Regions from separate parts of the Agrobacterium sp. 20P9.1.2 genome, predicted to be linked through region 2. Evidence: predicted binding sites of a transcription regulator. Region 2 holds the regulator's gene; each other region holds the start of a gene.
The links. The regulator PhoB, encoded in region 2, activates phosphate uptake and scavenging genes when phosphate is short. The targets are predictions, from matches to a motif close to TGTCATNNANCTGTCAT.
Positions count from the first base shown of each region.

Region 1: the regulator PhoB is predicted to act here: its motif matches at 2,786-2,802, upstream of AC27VJ_RS05790 (bifunctional 2',3'-cyclic-nucleotide 2'-phosphodiesterase/3'-nucleotidase).
Region 3: the regulator PhoB is predicted to act here: its motif matches at 4,566-4,582, upstream of AC27VJ_RS08425 (acid phosphatase).

Region 1 covers NZ_JBYOKI010000001.1:1,153,590-1,159,564, reverse strand. Annotated here, with positions in the region: gene sseA (3-mercaptopyruvate sulfurtransferase) at 1-113, shown strand, start outside; gene AC27VJ_RS05810 (dihydrofolate reductase family protein) at 120-773, opposite strand; gene AC27VJ_RS05805 (DUF4344 domain-containing metallopeptidase) at 820-1,689, opposite strand; gene AC27VJ_RS05800 (DUF1203 domain-containing protein) at 1,855-2,394, shown strand; gene AC27VJ_RS05795 (PilZ domain-containing protein) at 2,414-2,749, shown strand; gene AC27VJ_RS05790 (bifunctional 2',3'-cyclic-nucleotide 2'-phosphodiesterase/3'-nucleotidase) at 2,880-4,868, shown strand; gene msrP (protein-methionine-sulfoxide reductase catalytic subunit MsrP) at 5,060-5,975, shown strand, end outside.
Region 2 covers NZ_JBYOKI010000001.1:366,222-372,196, reverse strand. Annotated here, with positions in the region: gene AC27VJ_RS01845 (GcrA family cell cycle regulator) at 1-23, shown strand, start outside; gene AC27VJ_RS01840 (DUF6481 family protein) at 546-935, opposite strand; gene AC27VJ_RS01835 (hypothetical protein) at 972-1,193, opposite strand; gene AC27VJ_RS01830 (cold-shock protein) at 1,418-1,627, opposite strand; gene AC27VJ_RS01825 (hypothetical protein) at 1,829-2,107, shown strand; gene phoB (phosphate regulon transcriptional regulator PhoB) at 2,153-2,836, opposite strand; gene phoU (phosphate signaling complex protein PhoU) at 2,970-3,686, opposite strand; gene pstB (phosphate ABC transporter ATP-binding protein PstB) at 3,774-4,589, opposite strand; gene pstA (phosphate ABC transporter permease PstA) at 4,665-5,975, opposite strand, start outside.
Region 3 covers NZ_JBYOKI010000002.1:559,284-565,258, reverse strand. Annotated here, with positions in the region: gene AC27VJ_RS08450 (L,D-transpeptidase family protein) at 1-312, shown strand, start outside; gene AC27VJ_RS08445 (sulfurtransferase TusA family protein) at 309-542, shown strand; gene queE (7-carboxy-7-deazaguanine synthase QueE) at 550-1,287, opposite strand; gene queD (6-carboxytetrahydropterin synthase QueD) at 1,284-1,652, opposite strand; gene queC (7-cyano-7-deazaguanine synthase QueC) at 1,652-2,362, opposite strand; gene AC27VJ_RS08425 (acid phosphatase) at 2,494-4,473, opposite strand; gene AC27VJ_RS08420 (ABC transporter ATP-binding protein) at 4,616-5,440, opposite strand; gene AC27VJ_RS08415 (FecCD family ABC transporter permease) at 5,437-5,975, opposite strand, start outside.

The sequences.
Region 1 (5,975 bases), 790 kb from region 2:
CCCGCGCGCTTCAGCTTTACCAGATGATGGGCTTCTCACCGGTCAGCACCTATGAAGCATGGGTAGAGCCGCTGACGGACAGCGAATATCTGGAAATTTCCCGACGGGGCTGATCCGCGCTACGACGCGCTCGTCTTTTTGATGATGAGGTGCGTGGCATTTTCGCCGCGCACCGTTTCAGTGCAGCGATAACCAAGGGCAGGAAGATCGAGCCCTTCGAACAGGTTCTCGCCCTTCCCCAACAACACCGGGCTCTGCGCCACATGAAGCTCATCGATCAGCTGCTTTTGCAAATATTGCCGGATCGAGGAAACGCCTCCGCCCAGCCGCACATCCTTGCCACCTGCCGCAGCTTTCGCTGCCTGCAGTGCCTCTTCAATGCCACCAGTGATAAAATGAAAGATGGTGCCACCCTTCATCTCCAAAGGTGGCCGCGCATGGTGCGTCAATACGAAGACCGGAACGTGGTATGGTGGCTCCTCGCCCCACCAACCCTTCCACTCGTCGTCTGGCCAAGGTCCGCGTATGGGACCGAACATGTTGCGCCCCAAAATCCAGGCACCTAGATTGTCGAAACCGGCAGCCGCAAATTGCTCGTCGATCCCCGTCGAGCCGCCGTCCTGACCGAACATTTTATGGAATGTCTGCGTCGCAAACGCCCAACTATGGAGCGTCTTGCCATCCACGCCGAGCGGGTTCTCCAGGCTTTGATCGACACCTGCACCATACCCATCGAGCGATATTGAAAAACTGCGAACAACCAAGCGTGACATCTGCACCTCCCGCGTCTTAAGGGAAAAGTAGCAGAGTTGGCCTGGTTTACAATTCCTGACCCAGGTTAACCGCCGTCGGGACTTCCTTTGCCGGGCTGCTTTCCTTTTCGCTGCCGCCGCCGGAAAGATGCGAGGCGATGAGTTCGCCATGGAACTTTGCCATTTCGTAGCAGTAAGTGATTTCCCGCTTTTCAGCAGACCAGTAAACATCCGGGCGGCCACAGGTGCGGGCCGTCAGCTTCACGTCGCCCTTGAGCGTATAACCGTTGAAGCTGCGGGCAATCAGATCGAGAACTTTGGATTCCTTGACGATGGTGGCGTAGATATCCAGAAACGGATCACGCACCGGCTCATAGCGGGCGATGAATTTCGTCGCACCGGCCTTGGCCACATAAGGTTTCAGCACTTCGTTCCAGTGGCTGACGGTTTGCGGGTAAGCCGCTTCACAGGCCTTCCAGTCATCCTTGGGCAGGCCAATCATACCGGCCAGATCGCCATAACCACCGGCATCCTTGCCGACCATCAGGCAGGCCATCTGGCGGTCACGCGCGGGGTTGGGCACCAGCGTCGAATAAAGCGGGGAGTTGTGGTCTGGCAAGGCCTGAGCCGAGCGCGCCAGATACCAGCTGTCGGTCGCGTTGACGATGGCCGTGTCCAGCCACTCCTCGTTTGCCTCTAGCATCATTGTTCCCGCCAGCTGATCGGCGGCATCCTTGCCAGCACCCGGCTCCGGCAGCGCCAGATCGGAAATCAGCATCCGGGATGCTTCGTGATAGAGGCTGAAAATCGCGTTGCCGATGACAAAATTCACCGTCTGCTGCAATTGCTCGTCCGAAAGATCATCCAGCGCGGGTGCTGTTTGCGCATGGGCGGCAGGTGAAATGAACGAAAAAACGGTGACCAGAGAAGCGGTCATCAACCTGCGCAGCATGGACGTCAACTTTCTAAAACGAGGACGTATGATTGATTGCGAAAGTAAACGGCACAAGCAATGGGCTGGTTGCCTCCAGAGGCAAGAAACGGGTGGATACACGACTCTTTGAAGAGCATAGCGACAAACTAGCAACGCAAAGGAGCCGTTATGACCGAGATCGTTTTTACCGCCATGGCCGCCAGTGAGGCCGAAGCCTTTCGCAATGGAAAGCCGGATGCCAACGGGCAGAATCCCGAACCATCGATTGCCGTCGGCACCTATCCCTGCCGCGTCTGCCTTGGGCAGATAAAGGATGGCGAAGCCATGCTTCTCCTGGCCTATCGTCCCTTTCCGCGCCTGCAACCCTTTGCGGAAACCGGCCCCATTTTCATCCATGCTGAAGCCTGCGAGCCCCCTGCCGCAGACGACATATTGCCGCCCATGCTCGACAGCGCGGACTATATCGTGCGCGGTTACAGCCATGCTGATCGAATCGTTTACGGCACGGGTGCTGTGACTGCGACGGGAGATATTGCAGATAGGGCAAAGGAGCTGCTGGCGCGGGATGACATCGCCTATGTTCACGTCCGCTCCGCCCGCAACAATTGCTACCAATGCCGCATAGACCGCCTGAATACGCAGTTGGGCTTAATTTTACCGAATAAAATAAGCGGTCCGCAAATTTTCCGTGCGATTTTGGGACAGTGATAAATCGGGAATTATGAAGATGACCGGCAATCTGACCATGCAGAATCGCGGCGCGGGCCGCAGCAAGACACGTATTTACGGAACGGTTCAGTATTTCAATCAATCGGTGAAAGGCCGCGTGGTCGATCTTTCGGCCACCGGCATGGCGCTGGAACTGGAAGGCGCATTCGCCGCCACCAAGGGAAGCCGGGTCAAGGTGCAGAGCGAAGACCTCGGCTTCATCGAAGGCACGGTGCAGTGGCAGCACATGAACAGGCTTGGTCTGCAATTGCAGCTTTCCACCAACACGCTGGCCCAGCTTTCCTCCTACTTCCGTTTCTTCCATGCGGATGTGAAGCCGACGCTGGCTGGATGAAATGAAATTTACCGGATGGTTTAAAAATCCGGGACAAGTCACATGGCTGTCATTTTGATGATGGACTCCTCGATTATTCGTTTTACGCTGCCGCCTTCCCACGCAGCCTGAACTCATTCGAGGAGCTTCCATGTCTTCGCTTATCGGCCTTCATCCCATCACGCGACGTTCTCTGCTGAGAGGCATTGCCGCCTCTTCGGCCTTTGTCATGCTCCACCCGTTTGCGGCGCGTGCGCAGGGCAACCAGGCGCATCTGCGCATCATGGAAACGACGGATATTCACGTCCACGTTTTCCCTTATGATTATTACGCCGATAAGCCGAACGACACGCTGGGTCTGGCCCGTACCGCCTCCATCATCGACAGCATTCGTGCCGAAGCCGGCAACTCCATGCTGGTGGACAATGGCGACTTCCTTCAGGGCAACCCGCTGGGCGATTACATTGCCTATGAGCGTGGCATGAAGGCGGGTGACAAGCACCCGGTCATCAATGCCATGAATGTGCTGGGTTATGATTGCGGCACGCTGGGTAACCACGAGTTCAATTATGGACTCGATTTCATGTTCAACACGCTGGGCGGTGCTGGCTTCCCCTACGTCTGCGCCAACCTGACCAAGGGCCAGCTCGCGTCCGACCCCAAGCAGGACGACCTCTTCTTCAAGCCCTATGTGATCCTTGAAAAGCAGATCAAGGACGGCTCCGGCGCGACCAGCCCGGTCAAGGTCGGTATCATCGGCTTCGTACCGCCACAGATCATGATGTGGGATGCCAAGAACCTTGAAGGCAAAGCACAGACCCGCGATATCGTCGATGCCGCCAAGGCCTGGGTGCCCGTGATGAAGGAACAGGGTGCTGATATCATCATCGCGCTGTCGCATTCCGGTATCGAAGGCAAGGGTCAAAGCGACCGCATGGAAAATGCCTCGCTGTATCTCGCTGGCGTTCAGGGCATCGATGCCGTCTTCACAGGTCACCAGCATCTCGTCTTCCCCGGCCCCAAGACATGGGATGGCATCGAAGGTGCCGATCCGGTCAAGGGCACGCTGATGGGCAAGCCCGCCGTCATGGCCGGTTTCTGGGGCTCGCATATGGGCCTCATCGATCTGCTGCTGGAAAAGGATGGCAAGAACTGGAAGATCGTGGACTTTACCACCGAAGCCCGCCCGATCTATCACCGCGACGATAACCGCAAGATCGTGGCCGACGTGAAAGACAAGCCGGAAATCATCGCCGCCGCCAAGACCGATCACGAAGCCACCCTCGCCTATGTCCGCCGCCCCGTGGGCAAGACATCCGCGCCGCTCTATTCCTACTTCGCGCTGGTGGCGGATGATCCATCTGTCCAGATCGTGTCCAATGCCCAGACCTGGTACATCAAGGACATGCTGAAGGAAGGCCAGTATAAGGATCTGCCGGTTCTGTCTGCCGCCGCTCCCTTCAAGGCTGGTGGTCGTGGTGGCTCGGATTATTACACCGATGTCCCCACCGGTGATATCGCCATCAAGAACGTCGCCGACCTTTATCTCTACCCTAACACGGTGCAGGCCGTGCTGATCACCGGCGCGCAGGTCAAGGACTGGCTGGAAATGTCGGCAGGCATGTTCAACACGGTCGAAGCTGGCGCAAAGGACGCGCCGCTGCTGAACAACGATTTCCCGTCCTACAATTACGATGTCATCGACGGCGTGACCTACCAGATCGACATTTCCAAACCGGCCAAGTTCGACAAGGACGGCAAGGCCGTGACGCCGGAGAGCAACCGTATCGTCAACCTTCAGTTCGAAGGCAAGCCGATCGATCCGGCACAGAAATTCGTGGTTGCAACGAACAATTACCGCGCCAGCGGTGGCGGCAAGTTCCCCGGTATCGCGTCCGACAAGATCATCTTCGTTGCGCCGGATACCAACCGCGATGTCATCGTGCGCTACATCATCGCGCAGGGCACGATCAATCCGTCTGCCGACGACAACTGGTCCTTTGCACCAGTGGCCAACACGACAGCCGTGTTCGAAACCGGCCCGAAGGCGCGCCAATATGCCAAGGACGTCAAGGGCGCAAAGATCGAGGAAGCTGGCGATGGTGCCGAGGGCTTCGCCAAGTTCCGCCTGATCCTCTGAGGCTGATATCATGAGGCGCACCTTCAACCGTGCGCCTCATCTTTTTCCGCGAATTGCATATCGTTCTCGTAAAATTGTTTTCCGCGCATGCTCCATTTCAATTTTTTTCTCGTAATGTGAAACATATCTTACGAGCCAACGTACTGGGTATTGGATAGCAATATCGCTGATTGGCTTCTCAGGAGGTTTCCATGCCCGCCTACCGCCCGCCCCGCATTTCGTCTGCCGAAATCACCCCGCGCGACGTCTACATGTCCCGGCGCAATTTTCTCGGAACCGCAGCGGGCTTTGCCGCCATGGGGCTGACGGCTGAGAGTGCTTTCGCAGCACCGCTCACCGCCCAACCCGGCCCTTACAAGCTGGATGAAAAGCTGACGCCGCTCGATGCTGTGACCAGCTACAACAATTTCTACGAATTCGGCACGGACAAGGCCGACCCGAAAGCCAATTCAGGCGACTTCAAACCGACGCCGTGGACGGTGAAGGTGGATGGGCTGGTCGGCAAGCCGCAGGAATTCGGCATCGAAGACCTGCTGAAATCTCCGCTGGAAGAGCGGACCTATCGCATGCGCTGCGTGGAAGGCTGGTCCATGGTCATCCCATGGATTGGTTTCTCGCTCTCCACCCTACTAGATAAGGTGGAGCCGCTGGGCAGTGCCAAATACGTCGCTTTTGAAACAGTGGTTCGCCCGGAGGAAATGCCGGGGCAGAAGGGCTTTTTCCAGCCACTGGACTGGCCCTATGTCGAAGGCCTGCGTCTTGATGAGGCACGCCACCCGCTGACGATTCTTGCAGTCGGCCTTTATGGGGAAACGCTGCCGAACCAGAACGGCGCGCCGATCCGCCTTGTCGTGCCATGGAAATATGGTTTCAAGGGCATCAAATCTATCGTGCGTATTTCACTGGTGGAAAAGCAGCCGGAAACGACGTGGAAAAACTCCAATGCCCGCGAATATGGCTTCTACTCCAACGTCAATCCGAAGGTTGATCATCCGCGCTGGAGCCAGGCCACCGAGCAACGCATCGGCGAAGGCGGCTTCTTCAGCACCCAGAGACGTCCAACGCTGATGTTCAACGGCTATGATGAGGTCGCAAGTCTTTATAACG
Region 2 (5,975 bases):
TAAGCGAACGCCGTCGCGCTTAAGGGCAGCAGACATATTGCAAGAGATAAAAAAGCGGGTCCATTGGCCCGCTTTTTTCATGCCTACGATCAAAAGAGGAAGTCAGAGCCAACGATCGATGGGATCGACAAACGTCAACTAAGGCGCCGACACCTGCCCATCGCTTTGATAGGCCGAAATTTCACGCCAGTTGCGCACGCGGCCAAAAGCGATGAAGCTTGCTCTATCTTTCTCGGGATATTGGGCGTGGCTTTTATAGCCTTATAGCGCCATATGCTCTTACAAACTGCTGAGCTATGCCTGCTTGCAATGACACAAGACTTCCATGAAACGGAAGTCTTGTGACCGGATTTCACCTATGTGGGAAAAGCAGTTCTGCAGAACGTTCAGGACGGCTCCGCGGGCGCACTGGATGCGCAGAGATGCCGGGCACCTCTGATTGGCGGCGTAACCGCCAATGTTTCCGCAAGCACGAATGACAACAGGTCCATCCCGCCAGACCGCAGCCCTTCATTCGAATGGCTGCTGGATCATGGCAGATAGCTTTAACCCTGGCGGGCCTTGCGGTTGGCGTAGCGACGGTCGCGCTCGGCCTTGCGGGCGGCCTCATCTTCGATGACGCGGGCGACGCGGTTTTTATCGGCCAGCTTGCGGGCGTCTTCTTCGGCAGTCGCAGCGGCTTCAAGCTCGGCTTCATGCGCCAGCCGTTCCGCTTCGAGGCGGCTCTGCTCTTCGCGCTTCTGCTGCTCGCGCTCGGCACGACGCGCTTCGCGGGCTTCCGCCACGGCGATGCGTTCTGCCTGCTTGGCTTCCCGGTTGGGTTCGGCGGCTTCCTTGGCGGCCTTATAGGCCTGCAGAAGGGCAGCCTTGGCCTCAGCAGCGGCGCTGCGGCGGTCAGTCAGTTCACTGTTTTTAACGTTTTTGTTGTTTCTCAAGTCTCTATTCCAGTTGAGGTGCCGTACCCATCAGGGTCAGGATTTCTTAGCACGCTTTGCGGGTGTCTTGGCAGGTGCCAGGCTGTCTTGCAGTTCCTTGGCAAGGCGCGCTTCACGCAGGCGCTGCGTCTTTTCATCACGCGCCTGGGCAATCGAATTGAGTTCGTCAACCGCATGGCCGCGTGCAAAGAACTGCGACTGCGTTTCACCGAATGCGATTTCCGCCTGCTGGCGAGATTTGCTGTGTGTTTCAGACATGGAATTTCCTTCCTGTCGCATCAGCCGAAATCGGGATCGATTTCCAAAAACGCCGCTGCGGGGTGGATAGAGTGGCCCGGAGCGTTTGCGCCCATGGGCGCCTTGTCCGAAGCCTGTACCGCCGGGCGGCACAAAAAAAGGCCAGGCAACGTGCCTGACCTCGCTTGGTCTCATGCTTTCGACAGTGCCAGTACATCCGTGGTCAAAGGAAAGCGGAGTCCGTATTAAGCAGCCTGGAGATTGCAGGCCGACATTTTGCCCGACTTGTTGTCGCGCTCAAGGTCGTAGCTCAGCTTCTGGCCTTCAACGATTTCGCGCATACCTGCACGCTCTACAGCGGAGATGTGTACGAATGCGTCTGTGCCGCCGTTGTCTGGCTGAATGAAGCCGAAGCCCTTGGTGGAGTTAAACCATTTTACTGTGCCTGTGGTCATAATGAACCCTTTCAAAGCATAAGTTATAGATCACAGAACTGACGCCCTGTGTGCGAGTATAGCGATTTTTTTGAAGGAAAGGGTTAGTTCAAAACGCGGTGCTAATCGCGCGGCAACCAAAGCTCAGCAAGCAAAATATCGATAAACCAGTGATAGAGGGTTATGACCGGATAGTCAAACTTTAAATTTCAGATCATTGAAATGAGCGTTTATCTTGCAACGCAGCAGCCTCTTCAGAAATATAATAATCCGTGCTGGATTTTCAATTTTGAAAATTTACCTGCCCTTTGTTTTTACTCAGGAAAACTGCGCGGCAAGCGGATATCCCCGCCTCCCCTTTCCATCCGCAACTTCTGGCGCAAACCAGTTCAAAGGGGTCAAAAATATATCTTCGTGACCGGCTGGAGATGGCTCCCCTTCTCGTACACATTCCTGCCTAAGCTGCGCAAAAATACAAAACGCGCGCCGTTGACCCGGTGAGGCAACAGCGCGCATTGTGCGAAAGATCAGTGATGGAGCCGCCCGTCAGGCTTCCATAGAATAGCCAGCGCCGCGAACGGTGCGGATCACATCCTGCATGTTGGAGAAGTTCAGAGCCTTGCGCAGACGACCGACATGAACATCGACCGTGCGTTCGTCCACATAGATATCGTGACCCCAGACGCCGTCGAGAAGTTGCGAGCGGGAGAAGACGCGGCCGGGAGAGACCATCAGGAACTCCAGCAGGCGGAATTCGGTTGGTCCGAGGCGCACTTCGCGGGTCTTGCGGTGAACACGATGCGTTTCGCGATCCAGCTCGATGTCACCGCATTTCAGGACAGACGACAGAACTTCCGGGCGGGCGCGACGCAGCATGGCTTTGACGCGCGCCATCAGTTCCGGCGTGGAGAAGGGCTTGACCACATAGTCGTCTGCGCCCGTGGCCAGTCCGCGCACGCGCTCGCTTTCCTCACCGCGTGCCGTCAACATGATGATCGGCAGGCGTTCGGTCTCGGGGCGCATTCTCAGGCGACGGCACAATTCGATGCCGGAAACGCCCGGCAGCATCCAGTCCAGGATCAGCAGATCCGGCGTCCGCTCCTGCAGGCGGATTTCCGCCTCGTCGCCACGGGGAATGGTGTCGACATCGTAACCTTCGGATTCCAGATTGTAACGAAGAAGAACACTCAAAGCCTCTTCATCTTCGACAACTGCGATTTTCGGCACCATAGGCTTGGGACTCCGCCAGTCTTACCAGAGCGCCATGCGTTCATTTGGACGCATCACGGACGCTCTGGCCTGTTGATCTACACATCGGCATTCCGAAGATCGTTTCCGATCCAAAGTGCCGATGCTGTAAAACTTACTCGGTTACTGCACCGAGCGTGTTGGAACTATCGTCCTTCGGACGCTCGCCTTCCGGCTGGCTGCCGGTGGCCATGTAGTAGATGGTTTCTGCGATATTGGTCGCATGGTCGCCAACGCGCTCGATGTTCTTTGCGCAGAACAGCAGATGCGTGCAGGTGGTGATGTTACGCGGATCTTCCATCATGTAGGTCAACAGCTCGCGGAACAGCGAGGTGTACATGGCGTCGATCTCTTCGTCGCGCTCGCGGATGGCCTGCGCCTTTTCTACGGAACGTGTGGAATAGACGTCCAGCACTTCCTTCAGCTGCACCAGTGCCAGTTCCGACAGATGCTCGAGACCACGGGCCAGCTTGCGCGGAACGCCCGTGCCAGCAACGGCAATGACGCGCTTGGCGGTGTTCTTGCCAAGGTCGCCTACGCGCTCCAGATCGGCGGCAATGCGCAGCGAACCGATGATTTCGCGAAGGTCGGCCGCCATAGGCTGACGCTTGGCGATGGTGACGATGGCCTTGTCGCCGATCTCGCGCTCGGCGTGATCGAGGATCGTATCATCAGAGATGACCTTCTGGGCCAGCGCTGCATCGGAATTGACCAGCGCCCGCACCGCATCAGCGCACATCTGTTCAGCCAGACCACCCATTTCGGCGATGCGGCGGGTGAGGAACTTCAGTTCATCATCATAGGCGGACATAATATGGGAATGTGTCGACATGTTCGAAGTCTCCAGTTTCGATGCACTGGCCCGCAAGCCCAGTTGGGCTCAAGCGGTGCCATGCGAAGGGTTTGAACCAGCGTCAGATCAGCCGAAGCGACCCATGATATAGTCCTGCGTGCGCTGGTCATCCGGGTTGGTGAACATCTTATCGGTGTCGTTTTCTTCCACCAGATGGCCCAGATGGAACATGGCGGTTCGCTGCGACACGCGGGCTGCCTGCTGCATGGAGTGGGTAACGATGACGATGGTGTAATTGGCGCGCAGCTCGTGGATCAGTTCTTCGACTTTGGCGGTTGCAATCGGGTCCAGCGCCGAGCAGGGCTCATCCATGAGGATGACTTCTGGAGAAACCGCAATGGCGCGGGCGATGCACAGACGCTGCTGCTGACCGCCGGACAGGCCGGTGCCGGATTCGTGCAGACGATCCTTGGCTTCGTTCCACAGACCGGCCTTCTGAAGGCTGGACTCGACGATCTGATCCATATCCGCCTTGTTGCGGGCCAGACCATGGATGCGGGGACCGTAGGCGATGTTTTCGTAGATCGTCTTCGGGAAAGGGTTCGGCTTCTGGAACACCATGCCGACGCGGGCGCGCAGTTCCACCACGTCGATCGTCTGATCGTATATATCGTCTTCATCGAGCGTGATCTTGCCGGTAACGCGGCAACTGTCGATGGTGTCGTTCATGCGGTTCAGCGTGCGCAGGAAAGTGGACTTGCCACAGCCAGACGGTCCGATGAGCGCCGTCACGGTGTTTTCACGCACATTGAGGTTCACATCGTAAAGGGCACGCTTCTCGCTATAATAAACGGAAACGTCCTTGCCGATCATCTTGTATGTTACTTCATTCATTTTCTTGTCCAGCGCCTTTTCAACTGCTGCTTCCGACAACATATTCATAGCCTCAAGCTCCCGGTGTTTGTTACATCGCATGCTGGCTGGAAAACCGGTGACCCGATTTTCCCTAAGTAAGGTTTACCAACGACGCTCGAAGCGGCGACGCAACAGGATTGCTCCCACATTCATGACGATGAGGAACATAAGCAGGATGATGATAGCGCCTGATGTTCTCTCGACAAAGGCACGTTCTGCTTCGTTCGCCCACATGTAAATCTGCACCGGCAGGGCCGTGGACGGATCCATTGGCGTTGTCGGATAATTCGCGACGAAGGCGACCATGCCGATGAGCAGCAGCGGTGCGGTTTCGCCAAGGGCATGTGCCAGGCCGATGATGGTGCCGGTGAGAATTCCGGGCATGGCCAGTGGCAGCACATGGTGGAAGATGGTCTGCATTTTCGAAGCGCCAAGGCCAAGGGCAGCGGCGCGGATGGATGGCGGCACCGCCTTCAGCGCCGCACGAGTAGCGATGATGATGGTGGGCAGCGTCATCAGCGTCAGGACGAAGCCACCGACCAACGAGGCCGAGCGTGGGAAGCCCATGAAGTTGATGAAGACCGACAGGCCGAGCAGACCGTAAACGATGGACGGAACGGCGGCGAGGTTGTTGATATTGACTTCGATCAGGTCCGTCAGGCGGTTCTTCGGTGCGAATTCTTCCAGATAGATGGAAGCGGCGACGCCGATGGGCAGCGACAGAACCAGCACGATCAGCATCATGTAGAAGGAGCCGATCAACGCCACGCCGACACCTGCGGCTTCCGGACGGCTGGATGCGCCGTTAAAGAAGATGCCGGTGTTGAACTCCTTGGCCAGTTGGCCCGCTTCGGTCAGTTTCTTGACCCAGACGAGTTGCTGGTCGGAGATGCGACGGTTCTGCTCATTGACGGACACATCGACCTGACCCTTGACCACGCTATCAAGATCGCCTGAAGCCAAGAGGGCCACGGTGCGCGTCGTGCCGACGATGCTAGGATCGGCCACCACCAGATCGCGCAACTGTCCACGAATGCTGTCGGAGATCATCGCATTGACGGCACGAAGGCCATCGCGGTCATCCAGGGACACGCCGAGTGCCTTTGCCACCGCATTGCGGGCAATCACGGGGTAGTTCGCGGTCATCAGCTTGGCAGGGTTCTGGGCACGGACGTTGTCGGGATCGATGATCTGCTGCGAGAACTCGACCGGCACGGTGATCATGGTCTGCTGGAACGCCGTATAGCCTTTGCCGACGACGGACCAGAGAAGCAGGAAAAGGAACAGAAGGCCGAAGGAGATGGCGGCAAGGCCGTAAGTCCGGAAGCGGCGCTCGGCGGCGTAACGGCGCTTGATGCCGATATCGCGACGGACCTTCTTCGTTGCGGCTGGGGCGGTAAAGCCCGGAGTAAC
Region 3 (5,975 bases), on a different contig from region 2:
GAAACAGAGTTTGCTGCGCTGATGGAGAAGAAGGCCGCAAAGGGTCTGACCGCTCCAGCCGCAACCGCCATCGCATCCTCTGCCAATCCGCGCGCGACGGTCGCTCCGACTGCTACGACGCAGCAGCCAGCAACGGCCCGTCCGGCAGCCCCAACTATGGTGGCTTCCGCAGCCCCGGCGCCTTCGGGCCCGCAGGTCGCAGCAGCGCAAAGCATTCCGGTTCCGGCCGTCAATCCACTGGCCTTCACGGCACAGCCATCGGCTGAAGATGCCCAGAAGAAACCATTCTGGAAGTTCTGGGCCAAGGAATGACGGCGTCCGTTCAGGATATCTACGATTTAAGGGGGCTGAAATGCCCCCTTCCTGTTTTGAAAAGCCGCAAGAAACTGTCCACTATGAGCGCGGGCGAAGAGCTTTGGGTGGAAACCAGCGATCCGCTGGCCGTCATCGACATTCCGCATATGTGCCGCGAAGACGGGCATGAACTGCTGGAAACCGTCGCGACGGACGGTGGACACAGGTTTCATATCCGCAAGACATAAGCCTGCTTCAGACGCCGCGTTTGTTGCCCCACAGTAAAACATGCAGTTGCGGCAGCACGCGAACATCGAACCAGCGGTCGGCGCTGACCTTGTCCACCAGCCACAACATCCGGTCCATCACACCATCGATATCGACCACCGCGTCGTCGTCATCCGGCGGGGGTGGCGTGTGGTTTCCGGGTTGGAGGTAGACCGGAAGATGGGGATAGCGTGCCGACGCAGCCTTGGCGTAGGCGTAATCGACATCATCGAAGATCACGAATTTCAAAGCGGTCTGCGGTGTTTGCCCGGCTGAATCAAGACAGGCTTCGAAAGCCGCCCAGTCCGTCTGCATGCCGCTGGATGGCGGTTTGGGGCTGAGAACCAGATAGTCCAGATCGGCAAACCAGTCTTTCGTAATGCTGCCCTGCGTTTCCAGCGCGAAACGGTAGCCTTCGCCGTGCCCTTTCTTGATCAAGGCCCCAAGTGGCTGAATGGCCGGGTTGCCGCCGGAAAGGGAAATGGTTAGCGGTTTGCCGCCGGATAGCCGCGTCACCTCCTGCCAGATGGCATCGACAGCCATGGGTTTCCAGTCATCCCGATATTCGCTATCGACCGCATGCAGCGTGTCACACCACGAGCAGCGATAATCGCAGCCACCGGTACGCACGAAGACGGTGGGAACGCCAATCAGCAAACCCTCGCCCTGAATGGTGGGGCCGAAGATTTCGCTGATGCGGATCGGGGCGTCTTTGCGGTCGCTCATGGCTGGCGCCGGGGCCGATATTCCGCCCAGGTCTTTGCGGTCTCGCTGACCCGGACGGCGCTGGTTTCTGGCAGCCGTTCTTTGCACCAGTCGTAGAAATGCTGGGCGAGACGCTCCGCAGTCACCATGTCATGACCGAGAACGTCGTTCAGGTGCCGGTGGTCGAAGTGGTCATCGATGTAATGTTTGAGCGGGGTAAGTTCCTGATAATCGCGAACAAAGCCATGCTCGTTCAGCTCTTCACCGGAAAGCTCTACCTCGACGATGTAATTATGGCCGTGGAGCCGCGCGCATTGATGATCTGCGGGCAGACCTTTCAGCTGATGCGACGCGGAAAAATGGAATTCCTTGGTGATGCGAAACATTACCGCACCTCTTGCGCAGCATAGGCGCTGGTGGCGGCCTTCCAGAAATCCGGGTCTTCATAATCCGTTGGATCATCGACGCCAGCAAGATGAAACGCTTCGCGCCGCTCCACGCAAGTACCGCAGCGCCCGCAGTGGCGCTGCCCGCCCTTGTAGCAGGACCATGTGTCGGCAAAGGGGGTGTTGTGCTTTGCGCCATCGGTCACGATGTCGGCCTTGGAGACCGTAACATACGGCGCGAAAAGCTTGACGCTGGCATAGCCTTCCAAAGCGCGGCGCTGCATGTCGTTGAAATTGTCGATAAAACCGGGACGACAGTCCGGATAGATGAAATGGTCGCCGCCATGGACCGCGATGGCCACGGCATCCGCCTGCTGGGCTGCTGCCAGACCAAAGGCGATGGTCAGCATGATGGCGTTGCGGTTGGGAACGACGGTGGAGCGCATCGTTTCTTCAGCATAATGGCCGTCGGGAACCTCGACATCATCCGTCAATGCGGAACCCGTCAGATGTGCGCCGATGGTTCTGATGTCGATGATGTGGTGCGGAACGCCGAGGCGGTTTGCGCAGAGCGCCGCAAAGTCCAGTTCTTTCTTATGGCGCTGGCCATAATCAAAGGAGACGAGGACTAAAAGTTGATGTTCCGCAGCAATTCTATGCGCGAGCGAAACGGAGTCCAATCCGCCGGAGCAGATGACGATAGTCTTCATAATTCAGGATCCCTTGTTTTGACCGGGTGGGCTGCGACCGGATAACGGAGCGGCTTCTAACCCATGTCGGGACCGTTGTGAAGGGGCGCAGACACGATCGGGCCCGCACCTCCTTTAAAGTTGTTTCGCGACTATTCGACGATGACGGTCAAGGTAGTGCCGGTGTAAACCGGGCGGACCTTGACGCCATTGGCATTTATGGAGGCGAAAGAGCTAGTCAGGCCATCAGCCGACAGCACGTCAAATCGCGTTCCCGCCGCTGGCGCATCGCCGTCGAATGTCAGCTCAAGCGTGGCATTTTCTATGTCGGCCTTGCCCTTGATGTGCAGCGCGGTTTTCTTTGCATCAAGAGAGAGAGTACCACCTGTTTGGCTGTAGTTGCCGTTGATGCCGACCGCATCGGACGCCGCGAGTTTCAGCGTTCCGCCAGACACCAGCACGCTGCCGGTTCCCAGTGCGGTTTTGGACGCTGCCGTCAACGTCCCGTCTTTGAGAACGGTGCCGCCGGAATAGTTGTTGGTGCCAGCGAGTTCCAGTTCGCCAGTGCCGGATTTTACCAGACGACCTGTGCCTGCAATATCATTCGTCCAGCTATCTTGGGCGTTGAAACCGCCAGCGGCTGCGTCCATCGCCACATTCACATCGCCGTCGAACGATCCATAGCCGGAAGCAGCTGCGACGAGATTGATGCGGCCCCAGCCATTGCTGTCATCCAGCAAAGGATAGCCGGACTCGATGCCGGTGGAAAAGAGAACCGCACGGCGTTGGCCTGCGTCAAGATAGGGGAGGCGCGTTTCCAACAGGACTTCGGCACCCTGCGGCACGACCATGGCCAAGTTCGGAGCGGACAGATCACGCTTGAACGAATAGGTCATCCGCTTGCGATAATCAGCCTTATTGGTGCTCTCATTCGCGAAGCGGTCTGCGTCGATATCTGCACTATGCGCAAAGGCTTCAAGTGTCTGGCCCTGCGGCAGGCGCTTGGTGAGATAGGCCTGCACCTCATCATGCGCGGCCTTTTTCACATCGGCCACTTTCGGGTCTTGCAGAACGGCAGCAGCAATGGCGGTGGCGGTGATGCGCCCGCCGATGACATCGAGCGGCGAGTGCATGCCTGCCACGATGCGGGTTTCGCCAAGCTGCGACGCTTTTGTCAGCAGTTCGGAAAAACGCTCCGGTACTGCATAGGCATAGACGATTGCCGCCAGATAGGCCGCATTGGTGTGGCCGCTTGGAAATCCACCATCCTTTGCGCGACCCCGGTTTTCGCGCGCATAGCGCAAGGCGGGTACAGTGACGTCAGGCTCGGACTCGTAGCGCTCGAATGTCTTGTCGCCGATGGTTTCGGTGCCGGTCTCGATCACCTCGCCCTTGGCATTCATGCGCCATGGACGGGGAGTGGAGTAGAAGTATTTGGAGGGCGAGGTCGTCCCCTCGGGGCCGCGCATCAGCGCCATGAAGGCGCCGAAATTCTTCAGCTCCGAATCCGGCGAACCTGCTTCCGTTCCCTTGTCGTCTTCCCGTTTGGTAATGACTTCATTGACGTTGAAGTCGCTCAGCGTATGGTTGATGGTGGTGGTCGCACCGGCGCCCTCCCGATACCAATCTGCCAGTGGTCCCAGGCCTTCGATGACGCTGTAACCTTGCGAGCGACGGTCGTTGAGATAGGCGTCCAGAGCGGCAGCGCCCGTGCGGTTCTTTCCGGTGACGGAAAGCACGTAACGCATGTTCTCCGTCCAGACGTCGGGGTTCAGGACTGTGACCTTGCTATAGTCTTTCGGGCCATCGCCATTCGCGCCGCCATTGGCCCAGTTCTCATCACCCAGCGTCCAGATGCGGTTGAAGCCGGACAGGATTTTGATGACGGGATTATCCTTGTCATCATAGGCGTTGACGCTTTCGCCCTTGGCGTTCTTGCCCGTCTGGTTGTGATAGTTTTCCGCGACAGGCAGCGGATATTCGACCGAGGGTGCAGGAACGGAAATGCTGTAGCCGGCGCCGGAAGGCTCGGCAGCGTCAAACGCTTGCGCATGTGATGCGATGCCGAACGCAGCGACGGATGCAAGCAGGGTTGAGCGGAAAAGTGGGAAATATGCGCGTAGCTTGGCCATGACAGCCTCCTCAATTCATTTATTGCAATATGCCTTTGCGAGACACGTCATAGCCAGACGTGAGTCGATGCTGGGCAAAATGCCCAGCGATCATGACAATTTGTTTACAGCGATTGACGAATGAGATGAATGCGGCTGCATCTCAGACGACGCCCGCGTCGTCCGGCGCGGAACTCATCCGGTGGCGGCCGATGGGAAGCATGATTGGCCTGCCCGATGTGGGGTCGGTGATGATGCGGCTTTCCAGCCCAAAGACCTCGCGCACATTCTGTTCGGTCAAGACCTGCTCCGGCGTGCCGATGACATGCAGACGTCCGGCTGCCATGGCCACCAGATGGTCCGCATAACGTGCGGCGAGATTGAGATCATGCAGCACCATGACGATGGTCGTTCCGCGCGTGTGGTTGAGGTCCGTCAGCAGGTCCAGAACCTCGACCTGATGGCTGATGTCGAGAAAGGTGGTCGGCTCGTCCAGCAACAGGATTTCGGTCTGCTGGGCCAGCGCCATGGCAATCCACACACGCTGCCGCTGGCCGCCGGAGAGCTCATCGACGGGCCGTTCCGCCAGTTCAAAGGTCTTCGTCGCCTCGAGTGCGGCTGCGACTGCTTCATCATCCTTTGTGGTCCAGCGGGACAACAGTCCCTGATGCGGGTGGCGTCCTCTGCTGACGAGGTCGGCAACGGTTATGCCTTCCGGCGCGATTGGCGATTGCGGAAGCAGGCCCAGCGTCTGCGCAAGCTTGCGAGGGGCCGTGCTGTGAATGGATTTCCCGTCCAGCAAGACATGCCCCCGGCGCGGCGAAATAAGCCGTGACATGGTGCGCAAAAGTGTGGATTTGCCGCACGCATTGGCCCCGACAATCACCGTGATCCGACCCGGAGGAACGGCAAGATCGAGCCCCTCCAGAATGACGTTGTCACCATAACCGGCTGAAAGTTGGCTGGCGGTAAGGGAATGGGCGGTCAAAGCGAGCCTCCGGTCCGGTTGACGCGAATGATTAGGAAAATCAGATAGGGTGCGCCGAGAGCCCCGGTGACGACACCGACGGGATAGCGGCTTGGCAGCAGGAATTGCCCGGCATAATCCCCGGCCAAGACAAGCAGCGCTCCGATCAGGGCTGCAGGGAGGAGCAATGAGCCGTTGGGTCCGACGACCCGGGCGGCAATCGGCCCTGCGAGAAAGGCGACAAAAGCGATTGGTCCTGTAACAGCTGTGGCAAAGGCAATCATGCCCACAGCGGCCACGATGACCACGATGCGGGTGACGCCGACCCGCACGCCAAGTGCCGCAGCCGTGTCATCGCCCAGCCGCAACGCTTCCAGATCACGCTGGCGACTCAGCAGCAGACCGCCGAAGATGGCAAGCCCCAGGAGAAGCGGCAGGACTTGCGAAAGCTGCGCGCCATTGACGCTGCCCGTCAGCCAGCGCATCGCCTCTTGCAGGTTCCATGCGGGGGCGGTGGACAGAATATAGGCGATGACGCTTTCCAGCATTGCGGAAA